Regions from separate parts of the Proteiniclasticum sp. genome, predicted to be linked through region 3. Evidence: a T-box and tRNA genes for the amino acid it is inferred to sense, from the RefSeq annotation. Region 3 holds a T-box; the other regions hold tRNA genes.
What was found. A T-box is a leader RNA that pairs with one kind of tRNA and senses whether it is charged. The one in region 3 lies ahead of leuS (leucine--tRNA ligase), so its partner is inferred to be a tRNA-Leu.
Positions count from the first base shown of each region.

Region 1: it encodes a tRNA-Leu, which carries the amino acid that the T-box ahead of leuS (leucine--tRNA ligase) is inferred to sense. The anticodon was not compared.
Region 2: it encodes a tRNA-Leu, which carries the amino acid that the T-box ahead of leuS (leucine--tRNA ligase) is inferred to sense. The anticodon was not compared.

Region 1 covers NZ_DAMBTF010000002.1:128,827-132,316, reverse strand. Annotated here, with positions in the region: gene RTX25_RS01640 (aminopeptidase P family protein) at 214-1,458, shown strand; tRNA gene RTX25_RS01635 (tRNA-Leu) at 1,584-1,670, opposite strand; gene RTX25_RS01630 (hypothetical protein) at 2,073-2,204, shown strand; gene RTX25_RS01625 (class I SAM-dependent methyltransferase) at 2,186-2,986, shown strand; tRNA gene RTX25_RS01620 (tRNA-Ala) at 3,328-3,403, opposite strand.
Region 2 covers NZ_DAMBTF010000002.1:79,178-86,172, reverse strand. Annotated here, with positions in the region: gene mazG (nucleoside triphosphate pyrophosphohydrolase) at 1-59, shown strand, start outside; gene RTX25_RS01440 (HU family DNA-binding protein) at 151-465, shown strand; gene RTX25_RS01435 (RNA-binding S4 domain-containing protein) at 671-940, shown strand; gene RTX25_RS01430 (septum formation initiator family protein) at 970-1,245, shown strand; gene RTX25_RS01425 (S1 domain-containing RNA-binding protein) at 1,292-1,699, shown strand; tRNA gene RTX25_RS01420 (tRNA-Met) at 1,843-1,919, shown strand; tRNA gene RTX25_RS01415 (tRNA-Leu) at 1,933-2,019, shown strand; tRNA gene RTX25_RS01410 (tRNA-Met) at 2,030-2,105, shown strand; gene RTX25_RS01405 (GyrI-like domain-containing protein) at 2,243-2,716, shown strand; gene trkA (Trk system potassium transporter TrkA) at 2,830-4,236, shown strand; gene RTX25_RS01395 (TrkH family potassium uptake protein) at 4,187-5,632, shown strand; gene RTX25_RS01390 (SpaA isopeptide-forming pilin-related protein) at 6,635-6,995, shown strand, end outside.
Region 3 covers NZ_DAMBTF010000005.1:60,029-67,023, reverse strand. Annotated here, with positions in the region: gene RTX25_RS04055 (hypothetical protein) at 1-101, shown strand, start outside; gene RTX25_RS04050 (type 1 glutamine amidotransferase domain-containing protein) at 210-734, shown strand; gene leuS (leucine--tRNA ligase) at 835-3,273, opposite strand; T-box leader at 3,312-3,505, opposite strand; gene RTX25_RS04040 (CYTH domain-containing protein) at 3,552-4,109, opposite strand; gene RTX25_RS04035 (hypothetical protein) at 4,488-4,682, shown strand; gene fba (class II fructose-1,6-bisphosphate aldolase) at 5,007-5,933, opposite strand; gene RTX25_RS04025 (nucleoside kinase) at 6,236-6,995, shown strand, end outside.

The DNA.
Region 1 (3,490 bases), on a different contig from region 3:
TTTCAATCCTGCACGTAAATATATGTCTTTTGAGATTAAGCTCATGTCTTACAAACGATATGACATTAAAAAGGGGATTTTCAGTAGGACCTTGATAATCGTATTTCTCGTACAGAATGAAGATAAAGAAAACAGAAAGTAAGAATCCTCTATGCAGCATAATGCTTTCCTATGTTACAATCTAAACAGTTAGAATATATCTGCCGGGAGGAAATGATGAAAGAATTTCATATCAGTAACAGAAAAAGAATTGCCGAAAAGATGAAGGATAACTCCATGCTCATCCTATTTGCAGGATCTGCACCGAAGAAGTCTGCAGATGAAGCATACAAGTTCACACCCAACCGTAATTTTCTCTACATGACCGGAATCGATGAAGAAAACATTATTCTTGTCATGAGAAAAGCGGAAGGCAAGATCATGGAAAGCCTTTTTATCAAAGAAAGAGATGCTGTCATGGTGAAATGGGTCGGAGAGACCATATCATCAGAAAGAGCTGAAGAAGCATCAGGAATCAGTGACATCAGGTTCCTGCAGACATTTGAAAATTTCATGAATCTGGCCATCGGAAAAGAAGACCTCTATAGAGTGTATCTGGATCTTGAGAAAGACAGTTATGATTCACTCGATACCAGAGGTGTATCATTTGCCAAGGAAATCGTGAGCAGGTATCCTCAGGTAAAAGTCAGGAACATTTATAATGAAATATCCGCACTGCGTGTGTTTAAGACTCCTGAAGAAATCGAAAAAATAAAGAAAGCCATCGACATTACAGGTAAGGGCATCATGAACATCATGAAAAACGCCAAAGCCGGTATGAAGGAGAATCAGCTGGAAGCCCATTTTGATTTCACGTTGAAATCTGAAGGTGTAAAAGATTTCGCTTTCACAACCATATGTGCTGCCGGGCATAATGCTACAGTACTCCACTATGTGGAAAATAATCATGAAGTGAAAGAAAATGACATGGTGCTTCTTGATCTTGGTGCTCAGTTTGAGTACTACAGCGGAGATATCTCAAGAACATTCCCTGTAAGCGGAAAGTTTACAGACAGGCAGAGAGTATTCTATGATCTGGTCCTGAAAGCTCACGATGAGGTCATAAAAATGCTGAAGCCTGGTGTGCCTTATGCAAGAATCAATGAACTTGTCCAGGAAATCTATGCAAAGGAGCTTAAAGCTCTTGGCCTAATCGAGAAGGATGAGGAAGTCAGAAGATACTACTACCATAATACTTCCCATTACCTGGGCATGGATACACATGATGTGGGCAGAAGAGATGTGATCCTTGAAGAAGGAATGGTTCTTACTGTGGAACCAGGATTATATATTGAAGAGGAAAGCATCGGTATCCGTCTGGAAGACGATATACTGATCACAAAAGACGGATGTGAAAATCTGTCCAAGGACATCATCATTACAGCAGATGATGTGGAAAAATTTCTGGCATCAAGATAGACTGAATAAGCCGGAAATAAGCAGTCAATAAGTGAAAATCTCCAGATAAGGATCGGAAATCCCTATCTGGAGATTTTTTTATAAACGCAAAGAAAAAGAGACTTCAAATCACTGAAGTCTCATGATGGTGCAGATAACAGGAGTTGAACCTGCACGAAGTTACCTCCACTAGCACCTGAAGCTAGCGCGTCTGCCAATTCCGCCATATCTGCATATTCTGTTCGGCCCTTAAGTCTTATGACCACGACCTCACTTTTATGATTCTACCACGTTTCACCATATTTAATCAAGTACCCAGAACCCTGGTTTTGCATGTTTTTTTATAATTAATGCAATCGTGCAACTGATTTTTGTCTGCAGGCACTGTGTGATATTAAGCGTGAAAGTTTCATTTCTGATGAGCTGCAATGAAATATGAAACCAATGATCATCCTGAATGGACAGGGTCTATCACTAAATTCTTCAAACTTCGTAGACATTAAAAAAACGTCACAAAATATGACGAAAATGTAAATTCTATCAATTATCTATAGACACTATAACACAAATCACTGTAATAGTCAAGTCTGGTACTTTATCTTATAAAGGTGTATTAAGTATATAGAGGTGATAAAATGGAACAGAAAAGTATGACGGCGTTGATTAGTGCATTTGCAAGAGCGTATCATGCAGAGAACAGCAATGTTAAAATTATCAATGACAGCGTTGCAAGACTGCTCTTTACAGCATGGAATTCAACCAGATAGCCAAAAACATGACGGATGGAATCGGGTTTTTTGATCCCTCCTTCGCCGGTACAGAAAGGGAAGCTCTTAGATGGATTACAGACAATCATTTATCCCCGTCTCCCCTTGGACGAGCAGCATTCGCAGAAGCATCTCTTAGGACCGCAGTACGTATTGGTGCATCGCAGTATTTAATCTTAGGGGCGGGATACGACACTTTCGCTTACCGCCAGCCTGACTGGGCGAGAAACCTTGAGATTTTTGAAGTTGACCTTCCATCAACGGCAGAAGACAAGAAACTCCGTCTTAAGGATAGACAGAATGAAGTTAAAGACAATACACATTATGTTGCTGCGGATTTGACGAAGGATGAATGGTGTAGGATCTTAACTCAGAATCCCGCATTCAAAAAAGATAGAATCACCTTCACCAGTATTTTAGGTCTTAGCTACTATCTAGCCAGGCAGGATTTTGAATATCTTATCTCCATGCTTAGTACGATTCTGTCTGAGGGGAGCACCATTGTCTTTGATTATCCTGATGAATACAGCAATACGGATAAAGCAGGTCACCGTGCCCAGAAACAGGCGGTTTTAGCTAAGGGTGCAAATGAGGAAATGCTGGCCTGCTATTCCCTTAAGGAAATTGAAAAACTTCTTTCTGACTTCGGATTTCTGGTCTATGAGCATTTAACTCCAGTGCAGATAACTGCTCAGTACTTTCAGGAATATAACAATGCTCATCCTTTACACCCTATCACTGCGTTAGAGAACGTAAATTACTGCCTCGCAGTAAAAAAGTGAATACTCTTTTGCATATATTCACCAGAGTTTTTGCCAAGGCTCTTAAGGGTATGCTTTTCGCCTGCCTGTCTTCTTCTCGTCAATATCCAGACGAGTGTACACATTGAAGCTTCAGATACAGACCGTAAGATAAAAACCTGCTGGTCCGCTACACCCTCTGGTACTGAATACCCAGGAACCGATTCTGATTTTGGCGTAAAGTTGTATTCGGCCAAAAAGAGAAGCATCCCGCTTTTGAAGAAAAAGCGAGATCCTTCAAATAGAAAACGAGGGTTTTTGAATTTACATTCTAAACCCTCGTCAGGCCACAAAACAATAAGTTTCAGGCTCTTCATCTTTTATGGTGGAGACGATGGGACTCGAACCCACGACTTCCACACTGCCAGTGTGGCACTCTCCCAGCTGAGCTACGCCCCCATACAAAGAGTATTATATAACAATGCTCAGTAAAATTCCATAGGCTTTGACAGTAATTTATTTCTTCGTGACATCAGGTAGAGAAAG
Region 2 (6,995 bases), on a different contig from region 3:
TTTCCCTGGAAAAACTGGATGAATACTGGGAAATCGCAAAAAAAGACGAAAAAAACTAAAATAAACGCCTAGAAATAAAGGGTTTCAGGGTTTTCTGTAGAATAATAACAGTAGATTCCATTAATAAACATTAACGAGGAGGAATTTATTGTGAACAAAGCCGAATTAATCGCTGCATTAGCTGAATCAACTAGCTTTACCAAGAAAGATTCTGAGGTTTTCTTAAAATCATTTCTTGAAACTGTCGTAGGATCACTTGAGAAGGGTGAAAAGGTTCAATTAGTTGGATTTGGAACCTTCGAAGTTAGAGACAGAAAAGAAAGAGTCGGTAGAAATCCAAGAACTAAGGAAGAAATCCAGATACCAGCATCAAAGGTACCTGTATTCAAGCCTGGTAAAGAATTTAAAGAAAAGGTGAATGTTGTTCCTAAGAAGAAGAAGGCAGCACCTAAGAAGAAGAAATAACCAGTCTAGTACATTAACATTTAAAGGCGCAGAAGAATTCATTCTTCTGTGCCTTTTGTCTATATGATGTTCACATAAAGTCTCCAACAGGGCTATATTGCCCGATCATCAAAGTTTTACTTCACATTGGACAATTCCAAATATATAATATACACAATGAATAAAAAAGAAAACTGTTTATTCATGCACAATCGAGGTGATTAAATTGAGACTAGACAAATATCTGAAGGTATCCAGAATCATCAAAAGAAGAACTGTGGCTAAGGAAGCCTGTGACGGGAAGAGAGTTTCCATAAACGGAAAGACAGCAAAAGCTGGAACTGAAGTTAATGAGGGTGACATCATCGAAATTACATTCAAGGAAAAAGGCATCAAAGCTAAAGTGCTCAAAATCTCTGAACATGTCAGAAAAGATGAAGCTTCAGCGATGTATGAAATTCTTGAGGGTGAAGAAGATACAGATGAAGAGGAATAAAAGCCGTTTATTGTAATAGGGGGAATACCATGAAAATTGGAAAAGTGGCATTGCGCGTGCTTCTTGCTCTGTTTATCGGTCTCATTTCCTTTACGCTTTACAGGCAGCAGGTCATGATGGCGAATATCGAAAAGAATATCGCCCGGCAGGAGCAGGAACTGGAGAAAGTCATGGAAGAGAATGAAAAACTGACTAATTTGGTAGACAGCACCAATACGGAAGACTATACTATAAGAAGTGCCAGAAGCAGACTTGGGTTACTCAGACCCGGTGAAATTCCGGTAATAGACTCGTCAGGCGACTGATCGGGTATCATTATACATATATATTTTAAGGAGGATTCTTATTAACATGACCTTAGAGGTAGGAAACATTGTAGAAGGAACTGTAGTAAATATCACTAACTTTGGAGCTTTCATCGATCTGAACGGAAAAACGGGCTTAGTGCACATATCCGAGGTAGCCGACACTTATGTGAAGGACATCAAGGAATTTATCAAAGAGGGCGACAAGGTACAGGTCAAAGTATTAGGAATTGACGATAACGGCAAGATCAGTCTGTCTATAAAGCAGGGTGTAGCTGTAACACAGAAAAAGTCCACAAGACCAGTTGAAGTAGAGTGGAGCGCTTCTGACAGAAAGAAGCCTGCTGCAAACAATTTTGAGGACATTATGTCAAAATTCATGAAAGAAAGCGAAGAAATCATGTCTGATTATAAGAAGAAACAGGAAGTCAGGACAAAAAACAGAAAAAGCTAAAGCCTAGGCTTTCAATGAGAATGATCATAGAGTGATGATGATACCCGGATTTTCCGGGTATTATTTTTATTTTATGTGTTGACAAGGTCTGGGTGTTCATATATAATTAATTTTGTCGCTGAGATGAGGCGACATTTAAATGTGGCGGAATAGCTCAGCTGGCTAGAGCATTCGGTTCATACCCGAAGGGTCGTAGGTTCAAGTCCTATTTCCGCTACCATTTCTATTATTACGCTGGAGTGGCGAAACTGGCAGACGCACAGGACTTAAAATCCTGCGGTGGTGACACCGTACCGGTTCGATTCCGGTCTTCAGCACCAAATTCAATATCGCGGGGTGGAGCAGTTGGTAGCTCGTCGGGCTCATAACCCGAAGGTCGTAGGTTCAAGTCCTGCCCCCGCTACCATTAAGAAACAGTCTACATGTTAGGCTGTTTTTTTCGTGTCTGGAATTAGATCGGTAACTGCTTTAACGGAATATTCATACCGAAACAGAAAGCTCGTGATATAATATTATCAATCTTTAAGAGAGGAGCGAATGGTAATGATGAAAGAGAAGCAGCTTACTATTGAGACAAGAGAGCAGAAGTATCAGCCGGTGCTCAGTATCAGAATGAATACTCGTGTGGAGAATCTGCCTTCAGTCATCGGGGAGTCCTACGAGAAAATTGCGAGATATCTTGAAGAGCTGGATGTTGAAGCTGCGGGTCCCCCTTTTGTTGCCTACTATAATATGGACATGGAAAATCTGGATGTCGAGATGGGATTCCCTGTGGACGACGTCGTTCCTGGTGATCATGATATGTGTCCTGGTGAGATAGGAGAAGGTAAAGTCATCTCCTGCATGTATGAAGGCCCTTACGAGGGTATGAGTGCTGTCTATGAAAAGATGAATGAATACATCCGAGATAAAGGGTTTACTGCAAAGGGGATTGCATATGAAACCTACTATAACCCGCCGGATGAGGTCAGAAGTACGGAAGAGCTTCTGACAAGAATCGATCTTCCGGTAAGCTGAATATAATACCGGCAGTTCATCATTGTGATGGACTTCCGGTATTCTGCTGTAAGGGTGACATTTATTTTAAGTATGATACAATAATCCTAATATACTTTTTTTATGGAGGGATTATGAAGGTAATGATTGTAGGTGCTGGTAAGCTTGGAGTAAAGCTTGCCGAAGCCATGACCATGGAGAATATGGATGTGACCCTGGTAGACAGTGATGCGAAAGTCATCGAGAACATCAATGAGCATATTGATGTTCTGACTGTAGTCGCCAGTGGGATAAGTGTAACCATGCTCAATGAAATGAACATTGAGGAATATGATATTATTGTCGCGACAACGGAAAATGATGAGACGAATGTCGTCATCTGTACCTTTGCGAAAAAACTGGGCTGCAATCAGACGATAGCCAGAATCAGAAATCCCGAATATACGGAGCAGCTCAGTTTTGTGCGTCACGAACTGGGCATCGATCTCATCATCAATCCTGATTTCGCTACAGCGAATGCCATAGCGAAGTATCTCCTGAAGAATGTGATGTTCTATACGGGAGATTTTGCCGACGGTAAAGTGAAGATGATTGATTTCAAGATCTCCTACAAAAGTGCTTTGGTGGGTAAGAGGCTGTATGAGCTGGAAGATTTTGATGATCTCATCATCACCGCGATCTCCAGACATGGAGAACTAATCATTCCTGATGGTAAGTCTTCCATCGAAGCGGAAGATGTGATTCACATTATGGGTACCCAAGAGGATCTCCTTAAGCTTAGCAAGAAACACAAGCTTCTAGGAAATGACAAGCATGTGGATAGTGTCATGATCATCGGTGGAGGAAACGTCGGGTATTATCTTGCGAAAGAACTCTCCGAAGCGAAGGTTGCAACGACGCTTATCGAGCAGGATAGAGCGCGTGCGCTGAAGCTTGCGGAAAAACTTGATCATGTTCTGATCATCAATGGTGACGGTACGGATGTGAACATCCTCGAGGAGGAGAATATCGATCAGATGGATGCTTTCATCGGTTCGACTGGTTATGATGAGCAGAATCTCCTCATGGCACTCATGGCCAAGCAGTATGGTGTCGGGAAGTGCATCGCGAAGGTAAGTCGAAAGAATTACACGAAGATCATCGACAAGCTTGATATTGATGCTGCGTTAAACCCTGTGAATATTACGGCGTCTGATATCCTGAAGTATGTTCGAGGCGGGAAAGTCGTTTCTGTATCTCTTCTTCTTGGAGGAGATGGGGAGGTGACGGAAATTATCGCGACAAAAGACATGTCCTATCTGGATCGTCCTCTTAAGGATCTTAATCTGCCGAAAGGTCTGATCATCGGTGCCATTGTCCATAACGGCGATGTCATCATTCCAAAGGGTTCTTCGGTCATACGGGCTAATGACAGGATTGTTGTATTCTCTCGTGCGGAGGATACGGAAAACCTGAAGAAGTTATTTACACCTGGAAAGAGAGGACGCTTAAGTGAACTATGGAATAATAGTAAAAGTGCTTGGGATAATCCTGCTGATTGAGTCCCTGCTCATGTCGCCTTCGGTCTTTATATCCCAGCATCATGGAGGAGAGGCGGTGATGCCTCTGGCGTTCACTATCCTTCTGATGCTGGTCCTTGGCATATTTATGATGAATGTCAGAAACAGACACGAACATATACGTGCTAAAGATGGAATTGTCATAGTAGCCCTTGGATGGGTGCTGATTTCACTCTTTGGTGCACTGCCTTTCTATCTTACAGACAGCGTACCGACTTATGCGGATGCGATCTTTGAAACAGTATCGGGATTTACGACCACCGGATCATCTGTCATTGCAAATGTTGAAGCGCTCGATAAGGGTATCCTTTTCTGGCGTTCCATGACCCACTGGATTGGAGGAATGGGTATCCTTGTGTTTACCCTTGCGCTTCTGCCTGCACTGGGTGTAGGAAGCCTCCAGATCTTCAAGGCGGAGTCTCCAGGTCCTGTGGCGGGGAAGATTGTTCCGAGGATGAAAGACACGGCCAGAGTGCTGTATGTGACGTATATCGCCATCACGCTTTTGCAGGTCATTCTCCTCAGTTTTGGAGGAGTTAATCTTCTTGAATCCTTTGTCATTACCTTCGGTACTGTAGGTACGGGTGGGTTTGGCCCGAGAAACGATTCTATGGCCAGCTACAGCTCCTATGTGCAGATTGTTACTGGGATATTCATGGTGCTGTCTGGTGTCAATTTTTCCCTGTATTTTCTGATCTTCAGAAAGAAATACAAGGAGTTTCTTGAAGACCGTGAGCTGAGATTATATCTGTTCTTTGTTTTCATCTCGGTCCTCATGATTGCAGTCAATCTGCTGATTACATTTAAAGGGGATTTCCTGATAACACTAAGAGATTCTTTTTTTCAGGTATCCTCCATTATGACTACAACGGGTTATAGTACAGTTGACTTTGAACTGTGGCCAAGTTTCAGTAAACTCATTCTCTTCTTCCTTATGTTTGTTGGCGGATCTGCCGGATCTACTGCGGGTGGAATGAAGGTGGTGAGGATTCTCGTCATCCTGAAACTGATTAAGCGGGAGATTTCAAAGATTTTCCACCCAAGAGCGCTGATTCCCATAAAGGTAGGCGGAAAGATTGTTTCTAATGAAGTTATTGCGAGAATAAACAGCTTTCTAACGCTCCATATGGTCATTTTTGTTATCGGAGTGATTGTAGTCTCTCTCGAAGGTGTCGATATGATCACCTCAATGTCATCTGTAGCTGCTACCATCAATAACATTGGACCTGGATTTGGCGGGGTGGGACCTACGCTCACCTTTGCTGATTATTCTATTTTCACAAAACTCTTTCTGTCCCTCATTATGCTTTTGGGCAGACTTGAGCATTTTACAATTATTGCGCTCCTTGTACCCAAAAGCTGGACTAAAGAGAGTTAGCGGATAATAGGTTTTTTTGATGAATAAAGCTGAATAAACGATTAAGGAACAGAGAATTTCTGTTCCTTTTTTAGTTGCCTTTTATTTTGTATTATAACCCCAATGAAGTTTAGGGGGAATCTGGATAAAAAAGCCTTAATTTGGAAATATAAGTCACTAGTTTAGAGAAGAATAAATGTTCAATTCCATATACAAGGGGATTTAGTTCGTTGCGAAATTCTATAAAAGGGTACACATAGTGCAATTGTAAATAATTTGGAAATAATTAGTGGTAGAATAGCAATATATTAATTATAGAATAGTAGATTGAATAAATGCGAAGTTTTAGTATACCGATTTATAGTACTTCCAAAAAGAGAAATAGCGAAATGCATTGAACACCAATACATTAGGAAATAATATGATGTAAAGAGACACAAAAACATAAGATTCAATAGAGGGATAACCGTTTCTAATTAACAGTGAATATCATTAACTATTTTTCAGAAATATGAGTATATTCCTGTGGATAAAGTTTGTGAGAAAGTGAATAAGCGCAATTCGACAAAGATTTCTAAAAACTGTCAATAATTCTTTAAAATTTTTATGAAAACACAATTATAATTGATAAAATGAATACAAACTCGTTAAAAATCTGATAAATTCCCTATGAATGTCGAATATAGGTATTTATTAACGAGATTTATAAAGTTAATGTTAATTCAATTAAATGATGATTTAATAAATATCGAAACAGTGCTACAATAAAGAAGATAAAACAATCATTCATAGATATATTGTATTTCTATCTGATGGTAACTGTTCCTGGAACTAAATGAATCACGATTTGTCACTGATGTTTGAAGTAATGTGGAATCTTAACTGTAATGTTAGAAAAATCATTCTTGCAATGAGAAAGGAGTTGAAACAGTGCGTGTGGACAAAGACAAGTATATGAACAAAAGAAAATTCTTTTCCATATTAATCTTATTCGGTTTTATGATCAGTATCCTGCCAGGGGGTATGAGAAATATCAAAGCTGAAGAGTTAATAGGGGAAGAAGATATCAAGAAAATTGAACTCTCTGCTGAAGTGATTTGGACTGGTGTCCCTGATGAAGAGGTTATACCTGAAATAACGATTAATCTGATGTCTGGCAAAGAAGTCGTTGAGCGTATAGCTGTAACTGATGGATCCACAGAAGTCAAATTCACACCGGTAGATGAGCTGGATGCTGATGGTAATGTGATTCTCTATACAATAGAACAGGAACCCATAGAGAATTATGAAACCGAAGTAAGGGAATTCATAATCGAGAATACATATATCGCACCTCTGGTGGAAGAGTCAGCAGCGATAGAAAGTGAAAGTATTCCAGAACTTG
Region 3 (6,995 bases):
ACTGTCTGCTGAATTCCTATGGTGAAAATACCTATCTGGAACTTAAAGTGATGGACTACATCGACAGATTCTACAAGAATCATACGGTGGATGCTCTTTGAAGGTTATGGAATTTGTTACTTATTGATTAACATTGGAACTTAACGCTTATACTGAAAGTTATTTGGGGTAAAATAGAACCATAGGATAAAAACTAGGAGGAACTGAAAATGAAAATATTATCATTTGTTGCAGATATCTATGAAGATCTTGAACTCTGGTATCCGCTCATCAGACTTAAGGAAGAAGGATGGGAAGTCGATGTCGTAGCCATCGACAAGGAGAAGACCTACACCGGAAAATACGGGCTTAAAGCAAAAGCGAATAAAACCTATGATGAAGTGAAAGCTGAGGACTATGACGGTCTTCTGATTCCAGGAGGATATGCTCCTGATATTCTGAGAGTCGAAGAGGGCTGCATCAGACTGACTAAGGAGTTCAATGATCAGGGAAAACCGATCGGTATGATCTGTCATGCTGGATGGGTTCCGGTTACAGCCGGAATTCTGAAGGGCAAGACTGGAACAAGCACCAAAAAGATCCGTGCTGATCTTGAAGGAGCCGGTCTTACCTGGGTGGATGAGGAAGTTGTCGTTTCTGAAAACATCATCTCCTCAAGAGCGCCTGGTGATCTGCATGCCTATGCAACTGCGTTCATCGATGAAGTGAAGAAATTCAAGGAAAAGAATAAATAGAAAATAAGGGAGCTGATGAAAGTCAGCTCCTTTATGCTGGATGAAAAGATGAGCGAAGAAAAAGGAGATCCCCATATGGTGAGGATCTCCTTATAAGAGCTTAACCTTTGACTACGATATTGACCAGTCTTCCTTTGATTACAATGACCTTGACTACAGTTTTACCCTCAGTTTCTTTCTGGATGGTATCATTGGCCACTGCCATTTCCTTGATTTCATCATCAGATGCGGAAGTCGGAATCATTATTCTTTCTTTGATCTTGCCGTTGATCTGAATGACGATTTCCACCTCATCCTTGATCAGAGCTGATTCATCAAAGACCGGCCATGGCTCATCAAATACAGAAGTCTCGTTTCCGAACATGTGCCAGATTTCTTCCGCGAAATGCGGAGCGAATGGTGCCAGGACTCGGATGAAGTCTGAATTGATCTTTGCCAGGGTCTTGTGGTTGTGCTGCTTCAGCGGAATATATCTGATCAGTGCATTGGTCATCTCCATCATTCTAGCAATGGCTGTATTGAACTGCATTTTTTCGGCATCTTCAGTGACACCCTTGATGGTGTTCGCATTCCAGTAGAGAAGTTCTTTGTCTTCTGGACGAAGTTCGTCTGTATTGTCTGAACTCTGCAGGATGTCCTTTATGTTATGGAAGTTTCTTTCCACTCTGTCCACAAATTTAGAAACCGATCGGATTCCTTCGTCAGACCAGGCACCCCCGTCGGAATAGGAGAATCCGAACATGAGATACATTCTGAACACATCGGAACCATATTGAGTGATGTATTCATCCGGAGAAATGGTGTTTCCTTTGGACTTGCTCATTTTCTGTCCGTCAGGTCCAAGAATGAGGCCCTGGTGAGTAAGTGACTTAAAAGGCTCGTCAAATGAAAGATAACCCATGTCTCTAAGCGCTTTAGTGATGAATCTTGCATAGAGAAGGTGCATGACAGCATGTTCAGGACCACCCACATATTTATCCACAGGCAGCATCTTATCGATCTTTTCCTTATTGAAAGGCTCATCGGCATTCAGATTGTCAACGTATCTCAGATAATACCAGGATGAGCAGACAAAGGTATCCAGAGTGTCGACTTCACGATGGGCATGCCCTCCACATTTTGGACAGGTGGTGTTGAGGAAGCTTTCGCTCTTTGCAAGTGGACTCTTACCGTCTGGTGCAAATTCCACATCATAAGGAAGTTCCACCGGAAGATCCTTTTCTTCCACAACAACCTCACCGCATTGATCACAGTAGATGATCGGAATCGGAGCACCCCAGTATCTCTGTCGTGAAACCAGCCAGTCACGAAGTCTGTAATTGACTTTGAGCGCTCCGCTGTTTCTTTCTTCAAGCCATGCAGTAACCTTTTCTTTGGCTTCGTCTCCGGACAGGCCGTCAAAGTCTCCGGAGTTTACCATTTTACCGATCTCTGTATAGGGCAGTTCCTTTCCGCCTTCGATGACTCTTTCTATGGGCAGATCATATTTCTTTGCAAATTCGAAATCTCTTTCATCATGGGCTGGAACAGCCATGACGATTCCAGTTCCATAAGTGTTCAGGACATAGTCACCGACCCAGATGGGAATGACTCTTCCGTTTATGGGATTAATCGCATAGGAACCTGTAAAGACTCCGGTTTTCTCACGGGAGAGGGACTGCCTGTCGATGTCGCTCTGCATTTTTGCGGCTTCAATGTAAGCTTCCACTTCTTCTTTATGTTCTTCTGTGGTCAGTTCACCCACCATGTCGTTCTCAGGAGCAAACACCACATAGGAAGCGCCGAAAAGAGTATCTACTCTTGTGGTGAAGACCTCAAAGGAAAGGTCCTTCTTGTCCACTTCAAATTTTACTGATGATCCGTAGGAGCGTCCGATCCAGTGCTTCTGCATAGCCTTTGTCTTTTCCGGCCAGTCCAGATCCTGAAGATCGTCAAGAAGCTCATCGGCATATTTTGTGATGTTGAAGAACCACTGTGTAAGGTCTTTCTTGATGACAGGTGTTCCGCATCTTTCGCATGCACCATCGAGAACCTGCTCATTGGCAAGGACGGTATTACAGCTTGGACACCAGTTTACGGGTGCCTTTTTTCTGTAGGCAAGATCATTCTTGTACAGCTGAACGAACAGCCACTGTGTCCATTTGTAGTAGTCAGGTGCGCAGGTGACCACTTCATGATCCCAGTTGAACATGGCGCCCATGGCTTTAAGCTGAACTTCCATGGTTTCGATATTCTTCAATGTGGAATCCATGGGATGGATTCCTGTCTTGATCGCATAGTTCTCTGCAGGAAGGCCGAAAGCATCAAAGCCCATTGGCTGAAAGACATTATATCCCTGCATCTTCTTCATTCTTGCCCAAGAGTCGGTTGGCCCGTAATTGAACCAGTGACCGGCGTGGAGTTTGCTGCCTGAAGGGTAGGAGAACATCTCCAGAACATAGAGTTTTTCCTTATCTTTGTTCTCCTTGAATTTGAAGACACCGGAATCTTCCCAGATCTTCTGCCATTTTTCGTCGGTGTGTTTTCCATAAATTGCCATAATCTTCCTCCTTAAAATAAAAAATCTTCGTCTCTATACTAAGAGACGAAGATTATCCGTGGTACCACTCTAATTAAGCTTTCGCTTCACTTTGGCTGAATATAACGGTTCAAACCGTGGCGGATTAGGCCAGTGCTCCCAGACGAGTTCAAAGGTTTTCCATATCCCCTTACACCAGACAGGGACTCTCTAAAATGGTGGGCCTTCTACTATTTCTGTTCCTCGCACATATAACGAAATTATAAGCCATCGATAGATGAAAAGTCAACCAGGATGTTTTAAAGGCCTTCCGGACTTTCCGGCTTTATCCCGCGGGAAGCAAGAATTTCATATATGCTTAAAGCGGAGGTATCTTCCATGGTATAACCAAGGAGCTCCACCACTTCCTTAAGCTCCTCCTCACTGTGGCTTTCCACTTCAAGGTAGGGGAAGGGAACGAAGCTCGGATCGTTCACATCGATCTCCACTAAGGTGTTTTTATACTGGTAGCTTTCTCTGGACTTACGGATGTTCTCAATGAGTTCAAGTCCTAAAGCCTGAAATATACCAAGTCCGGTTTCCTTGTCTTCAATGATGGTTTCATATTCTTCCATTTTTTTAAAGACCTCTCTTGAAATCAGTCTTTTTGTGGTCATGAATACCGTTTCTTTTCCAGTGGAGATATCTTTTACACTTCGGATTCGTGCATAGCCCTTGACGCTTAACAGGCGTCTGTCTGGAAAGTCGTGGATGTAGTTTTCCTGCATCTCATTCTTTACAAGAACGCCTCCATTCTGTCTCATGGTTTCTCTGACTTTAGGGATATCGATGTCCAGTATCTTAACTTCTAGTTCCATTTTCTTCTCCTTTATACGGCTCGAGGCCGGAATTTATGAAATCATTACATATCTGATGTCCCAACAGTTAATGTGATTCTGATTTAAAGGTTGAAAGCTGAAAAGGGACAGTATGAAACTGAAAAAAACAGGCAAAATGTTTACCTTTTCCATAACAGATCCGATTTATTGAAACAGTTTCATAAAGTGATGTCATAAACTTATGTAAACAGCCTTGACTGTTTACATAAGCAAGTCTAAAATGCAGTTGTAGCAGGAAAAAGAAATCCTGATACAGTAATTATACATTTATTCCTTTAAGAGGTACAGCAATGTACCGGTTGTAAAGAATCGCCCACGGGACCTTAAAAGTAAATGTCATTAAGTGAGGTGTAGAATATGAATGCATATGATGCTACAAAAAGGATTTATGCGATCAGCGATGAGCTGAGTATATTATCCAAAGAACTTGGGGCTGCAGTTAAGGAAACCAACAGGAATCTGATTGAAAAACAGATCAATATTCTGGAGAATGAGTTTTTTAATATAAAGCACAAGCTGGAAAAGATTAATTTTTCCGCAGGAAGTTTATAGGACTTTCACACAAAAAATGAAACTGACAGTCTGCGGGTTAACCGAAGATGAACCACGATACAGTGGAATAAACAGAAGACAAAACCAGGTACGAACGTTTTAAGGTACTATGGCGAGAAAAAAGAGAGTCCGTTAAAGGGCTCTTTTTCTTTGCTTGAAAATCTTCTCAGTTCTTCCATAGTGATGAGGAGAAGAGAAGGTGTGAAGCGGTGAACTTATTCCTGCGAGTCATATCAGATCATTTATCATTTCTTCCTTAATACCGATGATTGTACTGCACGTGAAAGAAAAAAGGCACTGCGAAGTGCAGTACCTTAAACCATACTATTTCATTGAATCTGCTGATCCAAGAACATCATCGATCTTCATCTCTACCAGTTTCTGGATTTCATTTCTTGCTGCACCAAGATATCCTCTTGGATCGAATGCTTCAGGCTTTTCAGCAAAAGCTTTTCTGATTGCTGCGGTCATGGCAAGTCTGATGTCAGTATCCATATTGATCTTGCATACAGCCATTGCAGAAGCTTTTCTCAGCATTTCTACTGGAATACCCTGTGCACCCTTTATTGCTCCGCCGAATTCATTATTCATGGCAATGTGTTCCTGACTTACGGCAGAAGCACCATGAAGAACGATCGGGAATCCTGGAAGCTTCTTCTGAATTTCTTCAAGGATATGGAACTTAAGATCTGGTGTACCGGCAAACTTAAAAGCACCATGGGATGTTCCGATTGCAATAGCAAGGGAATCAACGCCTGTTCTCTCTACGAAATCTACTGCCTGCTCAGGATCTGTATAGACATGTTCTTCAGCATGAACGTCATCCTCAACACCTGCAAGGATACCAAGTTCCGCTTCAACAACAACTCCGTGAGCGTGAGCATACTCAACGACTTCCTTTGTGATCTTCACGTTTTCTTCGAAGTCAAGGTGTGAACCGTCGATCATAACGGATGTGAATCCGGCTTCGATGGCTTCCTTTACTGTCGCAAGGTCTGGACCGTGATCAAGATGAAGTGCGACGTCTATGCCTGTTTCTTCAACAGCCGCATCGACCATTGCCTTAAGATATCTTGGGCCTGCATACTTCATTGCTCCCTTTGATACCTGAAGGATTACTGCAGAGTTCTTCACTTTGCATGCATTGACAATCCCCTGAATAATCTCCATATTGTTGATGTTGAATGCGCCTATAGCATATTTGCCTTCGTAGGCTTTCTTGAACATTTCTGTTGTTGTGACTAATGCCATTAATACAACCACCTTTCAATTTATCTTATGATGCTTCTGTTATGCGGCTTAAGTGTAAGATTTTTAGCAGGTTCCACATAAACTCTCCCTTTATTATATAGCATTTCTTCTTATGAAACCATATCATGAGAGACTTTAAATTATCATGAACATGGCGAAATCCCTTGAAAAGGTATTCATTTCACGCTTTCTGCAAGTGATAACAATGAAGTGCTATTTCAGCATAATCTGGGTATAATATAGATAAGAATAAAGTATAAATAACAGGAGAATCAAACTGTCCGGATGTGGGGGGAAAACAGATGAACGATAGATATGAAGCTGCAGCAATAGAAGAAGGCGTACCCTATGAAGTTGTGAAAACCCTGAAAAAAGGGAATCTCTGGCCGATACTTGCCAGAGAACGGGGGGAATACTTTGAACTGAACGGAGAACTTACAGGAAAGAATAATCTCATACCAGTCTATACGGATGATTATGTAGGGCATAAGGCATACGAGAGGACGCTGTCATTTATTCTTGTCACGGCTTTTTACAGGCTGTTCAGGGAACTTGATCTCATCATCGACCATTCGATCAGCCGAGGACTGTACTGCTGGATCAGAAACAGGGTGCTGAGCCAGGAAGAGATGAATCATCTGGAAGAAGAAATGAGAAGAATCATAAAAGAAGATTATCCCATAACCAAGGAATGCATGCTTCTGGAGGATGCTCTGGCCATGTATAAAGAATCTCAGGATATGGATAAGTATCTTCTTCTTAAGAATATGGAGTACAAGGAAATCAAGATGTATAGACTTCTTGATCAGTATGCGTATTTCTACGGGAAGATGGCTGTTTCCACAGGAAATATCAGGCTGTTTTCTCTGGATCTTTATAAAAACGGTTTTGTCATGAGCTATCCTACCGTAAGAGAACCGGAAATCCTGAGACCCTTTGAACCTCAGGATAAACTGTTCAAGATTTTTGAAGAGACAGCCAGATGGGATGAACTGATCGGTGTCAACTATGTCGGCTATCTCAATGAGAAAATCAGAAATCATGAAAGCAGGACACTCATAA